3 regions of the Virgibacillus sp. W0430 genome follow, and region 3 is predicted to be linked to each of the others. Evidence: predicted binding sites of a transcription regulator. Region 3 holds the regulator's gene; each other region holds the start of a gene.
What was found. The regulator Rex, encoded in region 3, represses fermentation and respiration genes when NADH is low (regulators of the CRP and FNR family bind a similar motif). The targets are predictions, from matches to a motif close to TTGTGAAATATTTCACAA.
Positions count from the first base shown of each region.

Region 1 (7,088 bases), on a different contig from region 3:
ACAGTGGCTGATACAATTTTTGGAATATTATTATCAGCAGCACGCAGAATTCCTGAATTGGATCATTTCGTTAAAAGTCGCAAATGGACTGAAGCACTTGAGCCTGAGCATTTCGGGGTTGATGTTCACCATAAAACGCTAGGAATAATTGGAATGGGTCGGATTGGCCAAGCAATTGCCCAAAGAGCAAACCATGGATTTAATATGGATATTTTATATCATAGCCGCAGCCGAAAAAAGGATGCAGAGGAAAAGTATAATGCGACGTATTGTTCTTTAGATAACCTATTAAGCAAGGCTGACTTCATTGTCTTAATTACACCTTTGACAAAAGAAACGGAAGGCATGATTGGGAGAAGAGAATTTGAAAAAATGAAGGAGAATGCCATTTTCATCAATGGCTCTCGTGGTAAAACGATTGTTGAAAAAGATCTTATTGAAGCTTTACGAAATGGGGAGATCGCCGCTGCTGGGCTAGATGTATTTGAACAGGAGCCTGTCAATCACGATAACCCTTTATTAGATATGAAAAATGTTGTCACGTTACCACATATAGGATCCTCGACGTTTGAAACCGAGCTAGCAATGTCGAAACTAGCTGCCAAAAACCTTGAAGCTGGACTTAAAGGTGAAATGCCTCCAACATTAATCAATAAAGAGGTATGGAAAGAGAAATAAGTTAATTTTTTTCTTAATGCCATTAAATAGCGAATTGTTTAATACGAAATCCAATTATTATTAAGTTTTTTTTCGAATTGACTGTCGCTTTAAAAATAAATCGGGCCTTGAAGGAGTTTACACATTTTGTAAATCGTTCAGGGCCCTTTGTTTATAATGCTTTATCTAATGCTTCCTTAATTCGATCTTCCGTAAAAGGCTTTACAATAAAATCCATTGCTCCCGCCTGAATTGCATCTACGACCATTCCCTGCTGACCCATTGCGGAGCACATTATAATTTTCACATCGGTATTTAGTTTTTTGATCTCTTTTACTGCCTCTACACCATTCATTTCAGGCATCGTTATATCCATCGTTATTAAGTCTGGTGTAGTTTCTTTAAATTTATCAATAGCCTCTATACCATTCGCTGCTTCTGCAACAACTTCATGCCCTAATTTTGTTAATATATCTTTTAGTTGCATTCGCATAAAAGCTGCATCATCTGTTACTAATATTTTTGCCACAATTAATTGCCCTCCAGTGTTATGATTGTTTTTAAAATAATTTTGCAATTTTAAACAACAACTAATCTTTCCCCGTCTGATCGATTTTATATTAAACGAAAAAAGGGGAATTTTCAACATTTTATAAAAAAATTATACTAGCCAAATTATTTAATTAAATGAATTAATCGCGATGCATTAATCTTTAAATACTTAAAAAGACTGCATATCAGCTGAATTTGAGTTTGTTAAAACTGTCACATTTTGATCATCATACTGTAGGCAAATTGACAAAATCAGTGCAATAAACTTGCTGAATATCGGGTAAAGTATAAGAAGTGGGGTGTATAACATGTATAAAAAACATGACAAAATCTTAATGTGGCTAGCCTTTAGTGTTGCAATTATTATGTTACTGTCCATTCTTGGGCGGGTTTTTGGCGGATAAAAAAGGAGGCTTTATATATGTTCGATGCTGATTCTGTATTTCTTAGTCGGGTTTTAACCGAGTTAACTTTATCTTTTCATATTATATACGCAACAATTGGTGTAGGGGTTCCACTCATGATCATGCTTGCTCAGTGGGTAGGTATCAAAAAGAATGATGAGCATTATATCTTGCTTGCTAGACGTTGGACGCGTGGATTTGTAATTACCGTTGCTGTTGGTGTTGTAACTGGAACTGCAATTGGGTTGCAATTATCGCTCTTATGGCCTAATTTTATGGAATTAGCCGGAAACGTCATTGCATTACCGCTTTTTATGGAAACATTTGCATTCTTCTTTGAAGCAATCTTCTTAGGAATTTATTTATATACGTGGGATCGATTTGAAAATCAAAAAAAGCATATGCTTCTATTGATTCCTGTTGCACTTGGTGCTGCGTTTTCAGCCGTATTTATTACTATGGTTAATGCTTTTATGAACGCGCCACAAGGCTTCGATATTGTAAACGGTCAACTTGTCAACGTTAACCCAATCCTTGCTATGTTTAATCCGGCCATGCCGACGAAAGTAGCCCACGTTGTGGCGACTGCTTTTATGACTTCTGCATTTATATTAGCATCCATTGCCGCTTTTCGTTTGTTAAAAGGCTCGAATCACGTCTATCATAAAAAAGCTCTATACTTAACAATGAAAGTCGGATTAATTTTCTCCATTGCTGCTGCCCTTATCGGAGATTTTTCTGGTAAATATTTAGCTGAATACCAACCGGAAAAATTGGCGGCTGCGGAATGGCATTTTGAAACAGAGGAAGCTGCACCACTCATTCTTTTTGGGATTTTAAAAGACGGTGAAACAAAATATGCACTTGAAATACCGTATGCATTAAGTATATTAGCGCACAATGATCCAACAGCTGAAGTTATTGGACTGGATCAGTTCCCAGAGGATGAAATTCCTCCTCTATCTATTCACTATTTATTTAACCTAATGGTATTTATCGGAATGTGGATGATATTCTTGGCGGGTGTTTTCTGGTTAGGCGTTAAAAAGTCTTGGGCGTTTGTTCAAAGTCGTTGGTTCCGCTGGTTAATTGTATTAGGTGGACCTTTATCCATTATTGCAATTGAAGCTGGTTGGTGGATGGCTGAGGTTGGTCGTCAGCCATGGGTTCTTCGGGGTATTATGAAAACAGCCGATGCGGCCACTTCAAGTAACCAAGTCGATTTGATGCTCGTTTTATTTGCTGGATTATATGTTGTGCTTGGTATAGGCTCTGTTGTTGTCCTACGCCGCATGTTCAAAAGAAATCCAGTAGAACGAGAGCTCGAAGAACGTCATGCGGAAAAAGGTGGGGTTTAATATGACGCTCGATTTAGAAATTATCGGAATTATGGTACTGTGGACATTTCTGTTTGGATACGTCATTATTGGTTCAATTGACTTTGGTGCTGGCTTTTTCAATGCGTACAATTTAATTACGGATAAAGAGCACATATTAACCAAAATTATTCAAAGATACCTTTCGCCGGTCTGGGAAGTTACAAATGTTTTTCTTGTGTTCTTCTTTGTTGGGATTGTTGGCTTTTTTCCTAAAACGGCCTTTTACTACGGTACGACCTTGCTCGTGCCTGTCAGTATCGCGATTCTATTACTTGCTGTTCGTGGTTCCTATTATGCCTTTGAAACGTATGGTTCAAGAGGGCATAAAGGCTATTCCTTTATGTATGGACTATCTGGTTTATTCCTACCAGCCTCCTTATCTATAGTTTTAACGATATCAGAAGGTGGCTTCGTCTCAATTGAAAATAATCAGCCTGTACTCGACTACTGGGCTTTGTTTACAAGTCCGTTAACTTGGAGCATCGTATTTTTAAGTGTTGTAGCAGTGCTGTATATATCAGCAGTGTTTCTCACTTGGTATGCGAATAAAGCAAACGATGTACCTGCTACAAATCTAATGCGTAAATATGCTTTAATATGGTCTTTGCCAACTATTATTACTGCTGGGGGAATAATCTATGAATTAAGCTTTCACAATGAAGAACATTTCAATCGAATGCTTGATTTATGGTGGGTGTTTGGTTTATCTTTCTTGTTATTTGTCGGTACTGTTTGGTTACTATGGAAAAAGTCAAACTATGGACTTGCATTTGGCTTGTTAGTCGGGCAGTTTGCATTTGCCTTTTACGGCTATGGGTTATCTCACTACCCATACTTGCTTTACCCGCACTTAACACTTTACGATAGCTTTACAAATGAGGCGATGGCCATTTCACTTATTGTAGCATTTATAGCCGGCTTAGCATTATTATTACCTTCACTTTACCTTTTATTACGTCTGTTTTTGTTCAATAAGGATTATGTAAAAGGAAAATCGGATCATTATTAATGGAAGGGTGACATATATATGAATGAGTTTATTATGTTTTTTGCACCTTTTATTGTCCTGATTTTAGCAATTCTGTTTGTCTTTTGGGTCGCTCCGAAAGACAAATCTGTAGCTGAACGAGATAAAACGGAGTAGAGTTTAGAACATACCTGTTAAGATGTATAAGAAGTCAAACAGTCCACCATTTAAGCGATGGACGGTTTGACTTCTTTTAATTATTTTGCTAATAGAATGAATTTCATAGTTCCAGCTCGGGGATCAAAAGCTTGGGAAATTATCTATAATCGACGTACAGCCGAACGAATTAATGCGTATCTTAAAGAGCTCTTTTCAATTAAACAAAGTTCGTTACAGACCAGGTAAACGAGCAAAAATTCATTTTGGTATCGTCACCTTAATGTACAATGCATCTAAATTAGCAGTTGATTGAATTCATGCAGCATTCAACCAAGCATAGCAACACCAACTCGTCTGTGTGGAATCCGGATCCACGCAGACTCCTGCAGGAATAGCAACAGCCGAAAATCCATTTTAAAAGTTTTAGGGCAACCTTTTAAAATTAGTTGAGGCGTTGCCTACGGAAAGCGGAGTGGATCCGGATGGGACGCAGACACCAATCTCGATTTAAATTTTTAAATCGATTTTAAAATTCTGTTCCTTTGTGTTTTTTTAAAAATGGCTATTATGAAATTGGCTCACTAGTATGGGTTGTACAATATATGACGATAGTGAAGAAAAATCACATTACTTTTTGATAGGCAAATGTGAAGGATATTCTTTCACTAACGAGCTACAGAAGCTGAGGCCGTACTCACGAAAAGCCTGTCAGCTGTAGTGTAAATGAGCGAAATTAGAGCGCAAGCTGATGTTATCGTTCTACTTCATTAGTACGTTTTCCTCGACTTAAATTACATCACCAACGTGATTTGACAAAGAACCATAGTATGCCGCTACTATCAAACTGCTTTTCTCTGTTTTAAATTTACTTTATATGTTATATCAATCATTGTACGTCACTATTATTTACTTAAATCATTTACAAGAGGAAGCACTTCTTTTAAACGTGTAATTTCATACGTTGGTTTTACCTTATCACTTACCTTATCATGATGGTTAATCCAAACGGACGCAATTTCAACCTTTGAGGCGCCTAAAATATCCGTCATTAGATTATCTCCGACCATTATTGCTTCGTTTGCACGTACATCTAGCTCTTCAAGCGCATGAGTAAAGATTGCAGGGTCTGGTTTGCCGCTACCAAAATTCCCTGAAATAATTATAGGATCAAAATATGGTACGAGCTCAGGTGTAATTTCCAGCTTTGTTTGTTGTAAGCTTGGCGACCCGTTCGTCAACAGTGCTAATTTGTACTTTCCTTTTAACTGATCAAGCACGGTAAACGTTTCCTCATAGACAAAAACACTCTCTTTTCGTTTTACTGGAAATGTTTCTGCCAGCTCATACCCAAATGCTTCATCTTCAATGCCAACCTCTTTTAATCCTCTTGTCCATGCATTGGTGCGGTAGTGCGGAACGATTTCCTTCATTTTTTGAAACGACTCTCCAGCGTCATCAAAATCTCCCCACAGACCTTCAAACGGATTTATACCAATGTTTTTTGTGAAATCGTATGTTTCGTACGTTGCATACAACTTGCGTGCCTGCTGGCGAACCTTTTCTTCCAATAATTCAGGATCAACGTTATACTTTTTGTTTGCAATTTCACACGTTTTTTTAAAAGCTTCTTGAACACTTCGTTCATCCCATAATAAAGTATCATCTAAATCAAAAATTATTGCCTTTATCATGCTGCATCTCCCTTTCTCGATTCCTCTGTTAGCACTTAGCTTATCATATATTTTTGTTATCTGCTTTTACTATTTTTGTACGTTATCTTTTCTTATTGATTTCTGTAAAATTTCCGCGAAATTTTTCATCAAATATTACTCTGCTCCGTCGATACGTTATTGGATAATAAATTTTGTTTTGCTGCTGCCTTCATTCGTTTTAGTTACTTCTAGTATAGCTGGGAACATTGCTTTTAGCTCCTTCACATGCGAAATCACGCCGATCGTTCGTCCAGAACGTTGGAGTTCAATTAACGTATCAATTGCTTTATATAATGACTCTTCATCAAGAGAACCAAATCCTTCATCAATAAACATCGTATCAATTGCAATATTGCCTTGAAAGGACTGAATTACATCAGACATCCCTAAAGCTAAACTAAGGCTTGCGTTAAACTTCTCCCCTCCTGAGAGTGATTTTACATCACGTGTTTGTCCTGTATACGCATCATACACATCTAGGGCAAGTCCACTTTGACGCCCATGTGTTTCTTGACGATCGCTGCGCATTAATAAAAACTGCCCATTCGATAACCGTTTCAATCTATGGTTTGCCGCATCAATTATTTGCTCCAAATATTCCATTTGCAAATACCGTTCAAAAGAAATCTTTTGACTGTTTTGTCCTCTAATTACATCATATAAATCAGTAAGGAGTACCAGCTTTTCTTCTTGCCTTCTTACCTTTTGATACGTATTTTCAATTTTTTCTTTTATCGAATGCGCTTCCTTGAGGTAATCTTTTGATAAATTAAATATTTTAAGTGCTTGCTCATACGCTTGCTTCAAGTGTTGCAATTGGGCGTGAATCTCTGTAAGGTCTTTTTTTTGTTTATCTTTTAACGCGTCTTGCAGTTCTTTGACTTGGTGGTGTATTGTAGAAACATTTTGTTTGAAGTTATTTATTTTTTCCTTCAAGCTCTGTCGATCAGCTGAAGACATTTTTGCTTCTTCATACTTACTCTCTGATGGAAAGTCAGACTCTTTAAGCATAGCAAAAAAATGTGTTTCTAATTCACTGCACTTTCTTTTTGCTTCGTCCCATTGCTGTTTTGCATGTTTGGAATTCGCATTTGCTCTCGTTTCTGCTTCCTGTGCCTGCTGAAAATTTCTCTGTGCCATTTCCCATGCGTTCAAAAGCTGCGTTTTCTTTGTTTCTGCTTCTGTAATTTGTTGCTCAAGCGCAGATAAGGAACGAGCATTTTCAGGGATAGCGCGTACTCTTTCCTTTTGCACAGCA
Region 1 is NZ_JBPYCS010000020.1:968-8,055, forward strand. It holds gene ACLIBH_RS10510 (2-hydroxyacid dehydrogenase) at 1-678, shown strand, start outside; gene ACLIBH_RS10515 (response regulator) at 830-1,186, opposite strand; gene ACLIBH_RS10520 (cytochrome ubiquinol oxidase subunit I) at 1,631-2,971, shown strand; gene ACLIBH_RS10525 (cytochrome d ubiquinol oxidase subunit II) at 2,973-4,001, shown strand; gene cydS (cytochrome bd oxidase small subunit CydS) at 4,020-4,136, shown strand; partial or broken gene ACLIBH_RS10535 (IS5/IS1182 family transposase) at 4,239-4,431, shown strand; gene ACLIBH_RS10540 (HAD family hydrolase) at 5,021-5,809, opposite strand; gene ACLIBH_RS10545 (AAA family ATPase) at 5,966-7,088, opposite strand, start outside.
Region 1: a site for Rex is predicted at 1,411-1,428, ahead of ACLIBH_RS10520 (cytochrome ubiquinol oxidase subunit I). Genes of this name have one in related genera too.

Region 2 (7,088 bases), on a different contig from region 3:
CATCTAAGTTTATTTTTTATTTAGCGTAGCTGTTACGCGGTCTAGAATTTGTTTGCGTTCATCACTTGTTTTCTTTGGAAACGCATAGGAGACAATAACAATAGCTACGATTGAAGCAATAATACCAAAGAATACTTGGGTAAAGGCAACTTCAATGATATAAAAGCATGTGATGTAGACGACTGCGCCAGCAATCATACCAGCCATAACGCCTTCTGCAGTTGTTTTTCTCCACCATGTGCCTAATATCATTGGGAAAAATAAGGATGAAGCAGCATAACCTGCAACTATCGCCGATATTTCTCCAATAATTGCTGGAGTGTTAATTGTCAAAATAACTGCAAATGCTCCGACAACGAAAATAGTAATACGGGCGAGACGAACTTCACCTTCATCGGTGATATCCTTTTTAAATAACGGAATAAATAAATCATGAACGATTGTTGAAACGGAAGCCATTAACAAGGAATCTGCGGATGACATAAGCGCGCTAAGCATGCCGGCTGCTATAATCCCTATGATGATAGGCGGAAAAAAGCTTTCCATAACTGCAATAAGGGCGAAGTCAGGGTTGTCCAAATTTGGTACGGTTAATAAAGCTACTGGAGCAACAACGAAAATCGTAAAAAAGTGAAAAATAGAATATCCTACAGTTGCGTATGTCAGTGATCTTGTTGCGACAATCTCATTCTGTGATGCAAAGACACGACTAACGACTGCTGGGAAAGCCGCCCAAGCGAATGCCCAAGTCACTAATAATCCAATTCCGCTCATGAGTTGACCAGAGGAAGAAGTGTATTGTGGTGCGACTTCTCTCACTTGGTCCCAAATGGAACCGATTCCTCCAAAGTGAACCAAGACGGTTATTCCGAGTAGTAACATCGCCCCTAACAGTAATACCCCTTGAATGGCGTCTGTCCAAGTAACAGCCCAGAATCCACCTAACATAACATATACTACGACGATAATACCCATGACTACAATTCCAATTGTGAGGGGAATTCCTAAAATGGCACTAAAAGCGATTGCGCCACCTTTAAATTGTGGAACTAAGTAACCGAATGCATAAAAACCAAAAATGAGTGCTGCTACGTAACGCACACGGGTGTCTGCAAAAATTTTCCCCATGTAATCTGGTAAAGTGACTGCTTCCGCTCGTCTAAATTGGGCGCCAGTTAATACTGTTGAAAGTCCAATACCTACTATCGCACCAAGAATAAACATACTCGCTTGAAAAGCACCTGAGCTGTATGCGATTCCAGCAATTCCGAGAAACGATCCCCCACTAATATATACGGATAAAGCGGCAGGTAAATTGATCCAAATAGGCGTCTTTCCAGATGCGATCCAATAATCCTCAACCGACTTACCTGCTAGCCTACTCGTATACCACCCGATAATTAGTAAACCTATAAAATAGATAATAACGACAATAGTTGCTGCTATATTCAATTTTAGAACTCCTTTTTTATATAGTATTAGAATAGTAGAATAGGTGTATGATGCTTCCTGCTTTTTCCTACTCAAAAAAGCCACATAGTTGTAGTAAGGATTGGAATGTTCTTTCGTGTAAATATTTTCAACCGTTATACACTTAATTCAATATATTCACTTTCCTTTTTCGAATAACCACTGGTGGATAACGAGGGCTATACATACAGAAAAAAAGCCTGTTAATGCGAAAAACACGGATCCGTTAAAACCGAATATTTCAGCTGTGTAAACAAACGGTAGACAAGGAATGATTCCGGTAATAATAATGAGTGCGAGTGGTATTATTTTTGTAATTGTCATTAGGATTTCCCTCCTTTATTATATGTTGTTCTCCAACAAGAGTCGGAATTTTTATATTTTTTTATACAATAATCCTATCTATTCTAGCCGATATTTAAATATGTGGCCAGTTAATTTTTGGTAGGGATTGAGTCAAGTATTTGTGGGTGTTATTTTAAGAAGTAAAAAAACCTCTCTTTGTATTCGTTAATTTTAGTATTGATTCCTACCGACCGCAGTAGATATACACTACGCTTTCCGAGGAGGCTGAAGCCGTGCCCGCGGAAAGCATCCACCTGCAGTGAACATCAATGGTGTTATTCATGTGTATATCGTTCGAAGTAAAATTGATCACATATTATCTACTTAGATTCGTGCATCTGTTCCCCCACAAACATTTTACGCATACTTTGGTAGGTCTGTATTATAATTTGTTTAGATTGGATAAGTGTTTTATAAAAAAGGGTTGAGGTACCGGAGAGTTAAGAGCAACGAGTGAAAAACTCCTAGTGTTTATAACGAATCTAGGAGTTTAATATTATATCTTTTTTATTAGTGGCTTGCTCTTACACCTAAATCCCTTCTACTTCCTCATCCCAACTTTTTATTTTTTTAACGAGAGTGGAATGATGGACATTAAGTGCTTTAGCTGCTTTTCTTATAGATCCGTACTCTTGAATAGACTTTTCAATAATCATTTTTTCGTAATTTTTTACTCGGTCTTTTAAAGAAGTTACATTTTCAACGTTTGTTTTAATAAAAGAGTTTGGAAGATGGTCGGGACGAATGGTATAGTCTGGAACGGAAACGAGAACATTTTCAATTACATTTCTTAATTCTCTAACGTTTCCTGGCCAATCATACGTTTGTAGCATCGCTTTAGTTGAAGGCGCTAGTTCTTTATCGACTCGAAACTTTTTCTTCAATGCATGAAAGAAGTGTTCCGCTAATGGTTCAATATCTTCTCTTCTTTCTTTTAATGGGGGAATGGACAGTTCAACAACTTTTAGTCGATAATACAAATCTTCTCGAAAAGAGCCTTCGTAAACTTTTTTTGTTAAATCTTGATTTGTTGCAGAAATGAAACGAATATCGAGGCGTTTTGATTTTGTCCCACCTATTCTTTGCACTTCTTTTTCTTGAATAACTCGGAGTAGCTTTACTTGTAAGGCGAGTGGCATTTCCCCTATTTCATCAAGTAAAAAAGTGCCCTCATTTGCTAGTTCGAGTAAGCCGATTTTACCTTCTTTGTTTGCCCCTGTAAAAGCTCCAGGTTCATATCCAAATAACTCCGACTCCAATAAATTATCCGGAAGGGCGGCACAGTTTACTTTTATAATTGGTTTCTCTTTACGGTCGCTTAAATAATGAATTAAGTTAGCGATTTCTTCTTTCCCTACTCCTGAAGGCCCGGTTATTAATACATTTGTCGGAAACTCAGCAATCTGTTCCACTTTCTTAACGATGGTATGCATAACGGAGCTGTTATAAAGGATAGAAGGCTTGTCTGTATCATCCAAGTCAAATATATAACGGTAGTTTTGAATTTCTGAAAACTTTTCCGCTCGTTGCAGTTTGTTTTTTAATTCGTTTAATTGTGTAATATCGCGTACGCTCGTTATGATATATTTTATTTTTCCATCATTCATAAAGATTGGGTTTCCTGTTACAATGACATCTTTTCTTTGTTTTCCTAATTGTTGGATTAAGGATACTTCTTCTTTTCTTTCTAGCACTAAAAGAGAAACAGATTGATTAAAATAGCCTTCTTCTGTTAGGTCCTTCATATGTCTTCCAATTAATTCATCTCTGGAGAATCCTGAAATATCTTCATACGATTTATTAACGTAAAGTGTTTTTCCGCTATGATCTACGATATAAATACCATCTGAAATGAACTCTAAAATCGTATGCATTTCGTTTCGTATGTTCGTAGTTTTCATTAATCCACGCCTCTCTAATAACAAAATGGTGAAAAAATTCTTAAGGTGGTGAAATTAAGAACCGAAATTATGTGTATTGTATCATGTAGTCCACAATAAGTGGAGAATTTATTCACCGAATTAAGAAAAGTCTGATTTTATAATCGTAAGTGTGGCAGTGTTTTTGTTAATTGGCATAGTACTTGCAAGTAAATATATTGAAAGGAAAAAGAAAGGAGGCTCTGTTTTAGCAATTAATCTTATCATATGGAGGGGATAGTATGGCGAATATTATTAAACCGAAACCGAAGTTATATGTTATGGACAATGGAAAGATGAGAATGGATAAAAATTTTATGGTGGCAATGCACAACCCGGCGAATGTGGACGATCCAAATAAGCCAGCAACATTTGTAGAATTTCCTATTTATACGGTTCTAATTGATCATCCAGAGGGGAAGATTTTATTTGATACAGCATGTAATCCAAACTCAATGGGTGAAAAAGGCCGGTGGGAAGAGATGACGCAAAAAACATTTCCGTATGAAGCGAGTGAAGAATGTTATTTACCTAACCGGTTGGAGCAGCTCGGCGTTCGTCCTGAAGAAATAAAGTATGTCGTTGCATCCCATCTTCATTTGGATCATGCTGGATGCTTAGAAATGTTCACAGAAGCAAAAATTATTGTTCACGAAGATGAATTGAATGGAACGCTTCGTTCATATGCTGATCATAATAAAGGCGGAGCCTATATATGGGCGGATATCGATGCATGGATAAAAAATCACCTGCAATGGAAAACAATTGGCAGAAATGAGGATGAGATCGAGCTTGTAGAAGGGATTAAAATATTAAATTTTGGAAGTGGACATGCATGGGGACTAATCGGTCTACACATTGATATGCCTGAAACCGGGGGGATTATTTTAGCTTCGGATGCGGTATATTCAGCAGAAAATTATGGGCCACCAATTAAAATCCCTGGCATTATTTATGATTCACTCGGCTATGTACAAGCGGTTGAGAAAATAAAGCGCATTCAAAAAAATACAAATTCACAAGTATGGTTTGGGCATGATTCGGATCAATTTGCCAATTTCATTAAGTCTACAGAAGGGTATTACGAATAATCACTGGTAGTGCACTCGTAATGTGAGGTGAACGTTATGAAAATAAAATCCGCTGTCTTACATGAAATGGGATTGCCAGCTCCATATAAAAAGAGTCAGCCACTAAAAATTGAAGAACTGGAATTAAAAGAACCAGACCGCGGTGAAGTTTTAATTGAAATTAAAGCAGCCGGTCTATGTCATTCGGATTTGTCTGTTATAAATGGGAATCGACCGAGGCCGGTTCCTATGGCATTAGGTCATGAAGCTGCTGGTATTGTAGTTGAAACAGGAGAAGGCGTTCGCAATTTTACGAAAGGCGACCATGTCGTTTGCGTATTCATTCCGAGCTGTGGCGAATGCCTTCCTTGTGCAGAGGGAAGGCCGGCATTATGCGAAGAAGGTGCGAAAGCAAATACAGATGGTAAATTACTAAGTGGAGGGCAAAAGCTTCATCGTCAAAATGAATCTGTGTATCATCATCTAGGGGTGAGTGCGTTTTCGAACTATATCGTAGCTGACCAACATTCGTTAGTTAAAGTGGATACGTCCGTTCCTTTTGAAATTATGGCCTTATTTGGTTGTGCGGTATTGACTGGTGTGGGTGCAGTAGTTAATACAGCTAAACTAAATATGGGAAGTTCCGTAGCAATCGTCGGTTTAGGCGGAGTCGGTTTAAGTGCCTTGCTCGGTGCTGTCGCTGCAGGTGCTCGTGAAATTATTGCGATAGATCTTAACGAGGATAAATTGAAGTTTGCAAAGGAGTTAGGTGCAACAGCTGTCTTTAATTCTTCTGAGTCGTTCGTTGAGGAAGCTATCCGTAATTATTCGAATGGTGGATTGGAATATGTATTTGAAACGGCTGGTGCTGTTCCAGCTCTTGAGTTAGCTTATAAAATTACACGTCGAGGTGGGGAAACAATTACTACTGGGTTGCCACATCCAGAGCATAAAATAGCATTGCCACAAGTAACGCTAGCAGCAGAGGAAAGAACAATAAAAGGTTCTTACGTTGGTAGCTGTGTTCCGGCACGAGATATTCCGCGTTTTGTCTCCTTATACAAACAAGGTCGCTTGCCGATTGATAAGCTACTAAGTGATACGATTTCACTAGAAGAAATTAATGAAGGATTTGATCGACTGCATGCTGGTGAAGTAAATCGATTAGTTGTTAAGATGTAGCTGACAAGTGCGACAATGGATAAAGAATGGTGGATTAAAAAAACCTGGAATTACATGCACACACGATAAGAGAAGGATAAGCCTAGCGATTATTTTGAGCTAGGCTTTCGTCATTGTTATATAATTGTACTAAAGAAATTAATTGCGAATTGTTGTCTAAATGTAAATAAATAGATATGTAGTGGTTGTTAACGTTCTAAAGCGTACTTAACAACAGAAAAACGCTTGTTTTAAAAGGTCTTCTTTAATGATCAGCTTAAAGGAAAGTATAATGGATTTATGTTCAAATGATATTTTAGTCTCCGCTTGGATTGTGTCATTTAGTTTTATACTTGTTATGTTTGGCATAAGGTGAGTAATAGCATATCTTTTTCATTTTCATTCAGAATTCATAGGGTTCAAGTTGGGGTTTAACTGTACATACTTAAATCTTTCTATTTCGATCGTGCGCGATGTTCTATTTTATTCTATTAATTAGCAGCATAAACGTATAATAGTTTTACTGGTTTATTAGAATTATTAAACCACGTGTGTAAAACTTTGGATTCAATATGAAAACTACTACCGGCCTCTAATAATGATTCTTCGTCTTCAACAACCAAAGTGAGTGTGCCTTCTATCACATAAACAAACTCTTGCCCGCTATGACTGGAAGGTATTTCTTTTTCTTCGTTTTGCAGTAGAATAACGAGCATAGGTTCAAAAAAAGGGTTTTCCATATTACCGGTTAAGCTTTGGTATATAAAATAAGAGTCTTTAAAATTTAAATCTTTACTTTTGCTTTTATATAGGCTGGATTTTGTCGCATGATCGTTAAAAAAGTAGCTACGACTCACATTAAATGCTTCAGCGATACGTGATAATGATTGCAACGTTATGGAAGATTTAGACCTTTCCACTTGAGATAAAAAGCTAATAGATAATCCTGTTCGATGTGACACTTCTTTTAATGTTAATTGCTGCTCAAGACGTAATTTCTTTATAAGTGCTCCAATATTATCCTTCATTATTACCTCCTAAATAATTTCTATAAGTGTTTGTATAATTTACATTACGTATTACTGTCTGAATGTCTAATTGTAAATTGAAGTGTTATTTAAAA
Region 2 is NZ_JBPYCS010000014.1:55,409-62,496, forward strand. It holds gene ACLIBH_RS09075 (sodium:solute symporter family protein) at 10-1,452, opposite strand; gene ACLIBH_RS09080 (hypothetical protein) at 1,609-1,794, opposite strand; gene ACLIBH_RS09085 (sigma-54 interaction domain-containing protein) at 2,346-3,716, opposite strand; gene ahlS (AhlS family quorum-quenching N-acyl homoserine lactonase) at 3,977-4,825, shown strand; gene ACLIBH_RS09095 (zinc-dependent alcohol dehydrogenase family protein) at 4,862-5,986, shown strand; gene ACLIBH_RS09100 (helix-turn-helix domain-containing protein) at 6,457-6,993, opposite strand.
Region 2: a site for Rex is predicted at 3,743-3,760, ahead of ahlS (AhlS family quorum-quenching N-acyl homoserine lactonase). Genes of this name have one in related genera too.

Region 3 (7,088 bases):
CGAATTCGCACAAACAGACATTCCACTCGCTGTACCATCTTTAAAGCTGTGTACCGATAACGCAGCAATGATTGCAGCAGCAGGCAGTGTTGCATTCGAGCAAGGAAGAAGATCTGGTTGGGACTTAAATGCAAACCCTTCGTTGCTTATTAAATAAAGTGTTTGGAATTCAACAGCTAGAGGCGTAACACGAGAGCACGTATTAAGCTACTCATCGAGTAAGCAACTATTGATCCTACTGTTCTTATTAAATCTGGATCACTTTCTTTTTTGTTGTTTCTCTTTCCTCACCAGAACTGCTGTACTTCCAATCGTACAATTTGAATAATTGCACACAACCGTGATTTGATACCTTCTTTTAAATGGTTCATAGCAAAACTTATTTTCTTAATAAAAGTATAACTGTTAATACACGGAACGTATTGCATGTTGCTTACTCTACAAGGGAGACTTGGTGAAGCTATCATGTCCAAAAAACAATCGCATTATATTCAACTGGATTTTGTTATTTTAATCATTCTATTTATCGTCGTCAGCTTGCTCGCTATCTTTAATGCGCAGCAATTGGAACAATATGCTGGAGAAAATTTTGTGTTAAAGCAAACGTTATTTTTTGCAGCCGGAATTGCTGTTCTGGCTGCTATCCAGTTCATTGATTTAGACCAAATATACAAGTCAAGTATTTTTATATACGTATTTGGTGTTTTATTATTAGTTATTTTGCATTTCAGTCCGTCTAGTATTGCAAAAGAAATTAATAATGCGAAAAGCTGGTTTACAGCAATACCTGGTTTTACTTTACAGCCATCTGAATTTACTAAAATTGCCCTAATTATCTTATTGGCCGCACTAATTAGTAAGCATAAAGAAAAATATGTACAAAATTCGCTTAAAAGTGACGTTTTACTTATTGTGAAAATTGTTGTTATTACAATTATCCCTGTAGTATTTATTTTAGAACAGCCTGACTTAGGATCATCCGTTGTATTTCTTTTTATAGCTGGAGTGTTGATTATCTTGTCGGGCATCGATTGGAAAATCATCGTATTATTAGTCCTAGGCAGTGTTGCTGCACTTGCTTTATCAATCTTACTTATAGTTAATTTTCCCGAGTTATCTCAAACAATATTAGGAATTAAACCGTATCAAATTGACCGGGTTCTCACGTGGTTTGATCCGTCTCAACAAACAGGCGACGATCGATTCCAAATTGATCGCTCCCTGTTAGCGGTAGGTTCTGGTCAACTAATGGGGAAAGGAATGTCTAGTTTACAAGTATACTTACCAGAAGCACAAACAGACTTTATTTTTTCTGTTATCGGAGAAAGCTTCGGTTTTATTGGCGGAGCTGCCGTTATATTGTTGTATTTTCTTTTAATGTATAAGCTTGTAACGCTCGGATTAAAAAGCTACAAGTTTAGTGTATTTGGCTCGTTTCTATGCTTCGGTTTTATGAGCTTGCTGCTTATCCATGCCTTTCAAAATATAGGTATGACAATTGGAATTATGCCGATAACAGGTATACCTCTTTTACTAATTAGCTATGGAGGCAGTTCGGTTTTATCGACAATGATCGGGTACGGTCTCGTTTATCGAGTAGCAGTAGAATGCTCAAGACAGGACGATTATCTATTTAAATAAACCCGTTTCTTTTAGTTAGGAACATTTAGGTAAAAATGGATAAAAAGCTTTCTTACCTTGATTGCTCACAGACTATACTCGCTTTGTGCGGGGGGAGGGGATGGTGAGCTTTCCTTTTTTTCTCTCGGTCATCTGAAAACCAATAAACAATAGAGTATCGAAAAAGAGGTCGAACAAGTCCACTTTTATTAGGGGCTTGTTCGACTTCGGTTTTTGTTGCAGACTATTCACTCTTCAAGGATATTTTCCTGAACGGAAGCCCACTCATCCATAAGTTTATCTAGCTTTTCTTTTTCCTTATCTACTTGGATCATTAATGCGTGTGCTTTTTCATGATCTTGGAAAACTTCCGGCTGAGCCATTTGCTTTTCTAGCTCTGTAATTTCTATCTCAACCATTTCAATGTCTTCTTCTAGTTTTTTTGCGAGTCGTTGCTGTTTTCGTTGTTCCCTTTGAAGAGCCTTGTCCTGCTGAAAGGAGAGCTTTCGATCGGTAATCTTTTTCGGCTCGTTCACTTCCGTTTGTTCCAATTGCATAATCTCTATTTCCTCTTGCTGTTTTTCTAAGTAGTAATCATAGTTACCTAGATAGACAGTTGTGCCATCTTGTTTTAATTCAACGACTTGGTCAGCAAGCTTGTTAATAAAATAACGATCATGGGAAACAAATAATATCGTGCCCGGATAATTTAGTAATGCGGCTTCCAGAACTTCTTTACTATCGATATCTAAATGGTTCGTCGGTTCATCTAAAATAAGCAAATTAGCCCGCTGCATCATAAGCTTCGCAAGTGCTAAACGTGCTTTTTCACCACCACTTAATGTTTGGACGTGCTTTAAAACGTCGTCACCAGAAAACAAAAAGTTCCCAAGAACGGTTCGAATATCCTTTTCATTTACAGACGGATATTCGTCCCATAACTCTGCAAGGACCGTTTTGGACGAGGTTAAATCGGCTTGCTCTTGATCATAGTAGCCTATCTGCACGTTTGAACCTAATTGAATCGTTTCTGTTTCATTATTTTTGTTGTCAAGAATAGCTCTTAGAAAGGTTGTTTTTCCTACTCCATTTGCTCCAACAAGTGCAACGCTCTCCCCACGTTGGATGTTTAAGGTAGCATGTTCAAATACAGGCTCTTTCTGGTTGGTATAATAATAGGAAAAATCGTTTACTTTTAAAACATCATTTCCGCTCGTGTGATTAATTTCAAAGGAAAAAGAAGCAGACGATTCCGCACCGAGTGGTCGATCCATTCGCTCCATCCTAGCAAGCTGTTTTCGTCTACTTTGTGCTCTTTTTGTCGTAGATGCGCGAGCAATATTTCTTTGAATAAAATCTTCCATGTTTTTTATTTCTGCTTGTTGCTTTTCATACAGCTTCCATTCCTGTTCAAATGCGGCTGCTTTCATTTCGAGGAATCGGCTATACGTGCCGTAATACTTTTTAGACTGGTTTCGGGACAGCTCATAGACAATGTTTACGGTTTTATCTAGGAAATATCGATCATGCGAGACGATTACAATAGAGCCGCTGTAAGAGTTCAAATATCTTTCTAACCATGTTAACGTTTCAATATCTAAATGGTTTGTCGGCTCATCAAGAATAAGTAAATCTGGGCTTTGTAGTAAGAGCTTCCCTAAAGCGAGTCGTGTTTTTTGACCACCGCTCAACGTATGAATCGGGGTATGATAATCGATGTCTGTAAAGTGAAGCCCAGCTAATACAGCTTTTATTTCCGATTCATACTGATATCCGCCATTTTGTTCAAACGCTTGTTGCTTTTTGTCATAATCGGACAATAAGCTTTTATATGCAGCGGTATCCAACTCCGCCGCTTCTTGCATTTGGTTTTGCAGGCGTTGGAGCTCCTCCTGTTGCTCGATAACATCTTGAAAAACGTCCAGCATTTCATTCCAAATTGTTTTATTCGATTCAAGGCTCGTATGCTGAGGTAAATAACCGACAGATACTTCCTTCGGTTTAATTAGCTCTCCGCTGTCGAAAGCCAACTCCCCACTCATTATTTTCAGCAGAGTGGACTTCCCAGCGCCATTTCGACCTACTATAGCAATTCGATCCTTACGTTTTATATCTAGCTTTATATTCGCTAAAATATCTTCTGCACCAAACGCTTTTGATACATTGTTTAATTGCATAATAATCATATGTTCACCTCTAATTGCTTGGACAATCGTTTGAAATAAAAAGAGTTGCTACGTTTCAGTTTAGCTTCAATTTCATCACCTAGCAATGATAATGGGTTAAATAGTACGTTTTGTGCTCGAATATCTGTTAAAATGGGAATAGACTATTAAACTGGAGATGAACTATATGGCAAAATTCACTCATTTTAATGATCAAGGCAGAGCGCGAATGGTCGATATAAGCAATAAAAATGAGACTGAACGAACAGCGCTGGCACGAACGAGTGTATTTGTAACAAAAGAAATCTATACTAAAATAAATGTTCGATCCATTGAAAAAGGCGATGTCCTCGCCGTTGCACAAGTTGCAGGTATTATGGCGGCAAAAAAAACATCTGAGTGGATACCGATGTGCCATCCGCTTCAACTAAAAGGAGTTGATATTACATTTGATTGGGAAGTAAATGACGATCGCTATGAACTTATTATCCAGGCCTTTGTCAAAACAAAAGGGAGTACTGGCGTTGAAATGGAAGCGTTAACAGCAGCGTCGGCAACAGCCTTGACGATATACGATATGTGTAAGGCGATCGATAAAGGAATGGTAATTGGACAAACATATTTAATAGAGAAAAAAGGTGGTAAATCAGGAGATTATTATCGGGGGGACGATAATCATGAGCAATAAGATTCCACAAGCAACGGCAAAAAGATTGCCATTATACTATCGCTTTTTAAACAATTTGAATTATCAAGGGAAAACACGCGTATCATCCAAAGAATTAAGCGAAGCAGTTAAAGTAGACCCGGCAACGATTAGGAGAGACTTTTCGTACTTTGGGGCATTAGGTAAAAAAGGGTATGGATACAATGTGGAATATTTACTCGGTTTTTTTCGAAAAACGCTTGATCAGGATGAATTGACAGAAGTCGCTTTAATAGGTGTTGGCAATCTTGGAACAGCATTTTTAAACTACAATTTTTTACGTAACAATAATACAAAAATTGTGATTGGCTTTGATACAAATTCCAGTAAGATTGGTACAGAGGTAGCAGGTGTTCCGATCTACCATATCGATCAATTAGAAGAAAAGTTAGGCGATGTTCGAGTCGCTATTTTAACTGTCCCGGCAGTATCTGCAGATGAGATTACAAACACACTCGTTGCTCATGGGATAGATGGCATTTTAAATTTTACGCCTGCACGAATCTCTGTCCCAGATCACGTACGTGTCCATCATATCGATTTATCTGTCGAATTACAGGCGTTGGTTTATTTCTTAAAGCATTATCCACTTCATACATAATTAAAACATCCGGCAATTAGAGCTCCCTTTGCCGGATGTTTTGCATTTTAATCGTTATTTAGTGAGTTACTTATTTCTTTTAGGGAAAAGATACATTTTCATCAATCGTATGCCAACACCGAAGTCAAGCGTTGCAATTAATGTAAGCAAAATTGTTGTAAAGCTCCAGCCTGTATTTTGTGCGCTTTGAATGGCAATATACGTAAATAAAACGCCCATTAATAAATAAACAATCGCCATAATCAAAATAACCAAGCCCCCAATATCGTCATTACCTCTTGTTGCTTTTCAAGCATACGATCCAAGTCTTCTGGATCAAACAGCAGCTGTAAGCTGACCGAAATCGTATTTAAACACATATGAACGATGATCGGAACAATAATTCGTTTTGTTTGTACATATAGAAACGCAAATACAAATCCCATTGACGCATAGATTAATATATGGATCGGCTCGCCATGGATGAAGCCAAAAACAAGTGCCGAAATAATTGCAGCAATAAAGAAATTGGTTCTTTTATATAACGAACCAAAAATAATCTTTCGAAAAATTATTTCTTCCAATATCGGAGCAATTACTGCAGGGATGATAATAAAAATTGGTGCCATTCGTGATATTTCTACAATCATCGCAGTGTTTTCAGAGCCTATCGTAATTCCTAACCATTCTGTTTCGATATAAATAGCTATAAATTGAGCGGTGTAAGCCATGAAAACACCGACAATACTCCATAAGACAATCGAGGAGCTATTGGCAGCATCCCGGGAAGGCATCTGCTTCATATCTGGTTTCATTAAAAATAAAACGATAACCAGTCCAATAATAAAGCTAGCCACACTCCAATAAATAGCAGCGTTCATTTTACTAATCGGTAAGAGAGTGTAAAGTAAAGGTGTAACAATAAATGTAGAAAACTGCATGATAACGTATGTGATAATGACGTACCAATATCGCTTTGCCAAAAAACAACGACTCCTTTAGCATTGTATGTAATTTGAGCGTAAAACTTATCATAAACAAATTGTTTAAAAAAACAAAGGGAAAACGCTATTATGATAGTAGCATATTTCACGAATCATACATATTAGAACGATTTATATTTATTTTTAAAAATTAAAAGATAATGCTTGCATTTTTTATATACATTATTTATCATAATAATTGGTATTAGCACTCAACGTGACTGAGTGCTAATAATGAAAATCCATTATTGAATTAAGGAGGCTGTCACATGATTAAACCACTAGGAGATCGTGTTGTGATTGAGCTTGTCGAGCAAGAGGAAAAGACTGCAAGCGGTATTGTACTTCCAGATTCTGCACAAGAAAAACCTCAAGAAGGTAAAGTAGTTGCAGTTGGTTCCGGTGCAATTGTAAATGGCGAAAGAGTCGCTTTAGAAGTTGCAGAAGGAGACCGTATTATTTTCTCAAAATTTGCAGGTACTGAAGTGAAATATGAAGGTACTGAATACTTAATTCTACGCGAGAATGATATTTTAGCAGTTGTTAACTAAGAAGACAATTGTTTTCGTATTTGTGTGAATAACGCTTATATACTTACCTAACTATTCAAGGAGGTTATTATAAATATGGCTAAAGAAATTAAGTTTAGCGAAGATGCACGTCGTTCTTTACTTAAAGGTGTTGATACGTTAGCGAACGCAGTAAAAGTTACATTAGGACCTAAAGGTCGTAATGTTGTTTTAGATAAAAAATTTGGTTCACCACTCATTACAAATGACGGTGTAACAATTGCAAAAGAAATCGAATTAGAAGATCGTTTCGAAAACATGGGTGCACAGCTCGTATCTGAAGTTGCATCTAAAACAAACGATGTTGCTGGGGACGGTACTACAACAGCTACCGTGTTGGCTCAAGCAATGATTCGCGAAGGTTTGAAAAACGTTACATCTGGAGCAAATCCAGTAGGTATCCGTCGTGGTATTGAAAAAGCAGTTGAAGCGGCAGTTACTGAATTGAAGTCTATTTCCAAGAAC
Region 3 is NZ_JBPYCS010000045.1:4,633-11,720, forward strand. It holds gene tsaD (tRNA (adenosine(37)-N6)-threonylcarbamoyltransferase complex transferase subunit TsaD) at 1-157, shown strand, start outside; gene ACLIBH_RS13870 (FtsW/RodA/SpoVE family cell cycle protein) at 466-1,641, shown strand; gene ACLIBH_RS13875 (ABC-F family ATP-binding cassette domain-containing protein) at 1,869-3,806, opposite strand; gene moaC (cyclic pyranopterin monophosphate synthase MoaC) at 3,973-4,473, shown strand; gene ACLIBH_RS13885 (redox-sensing transcriptional repressor Rex) at 4,463-5,092, shown strand; gene ACLIBH_RS13890 (YdiK family protein) at 5,159-5,332, opposite strand; gene ACLIBH_RS13895 (lysostaphin resistance A-like protein) at 5,335-6,054, opposite strand; gene groES (co-chaperone GroES) at 6,324-6,605, shown strand; gene groL (chaperonin GroEL) at 6,681-7,088, shown strand, end outside.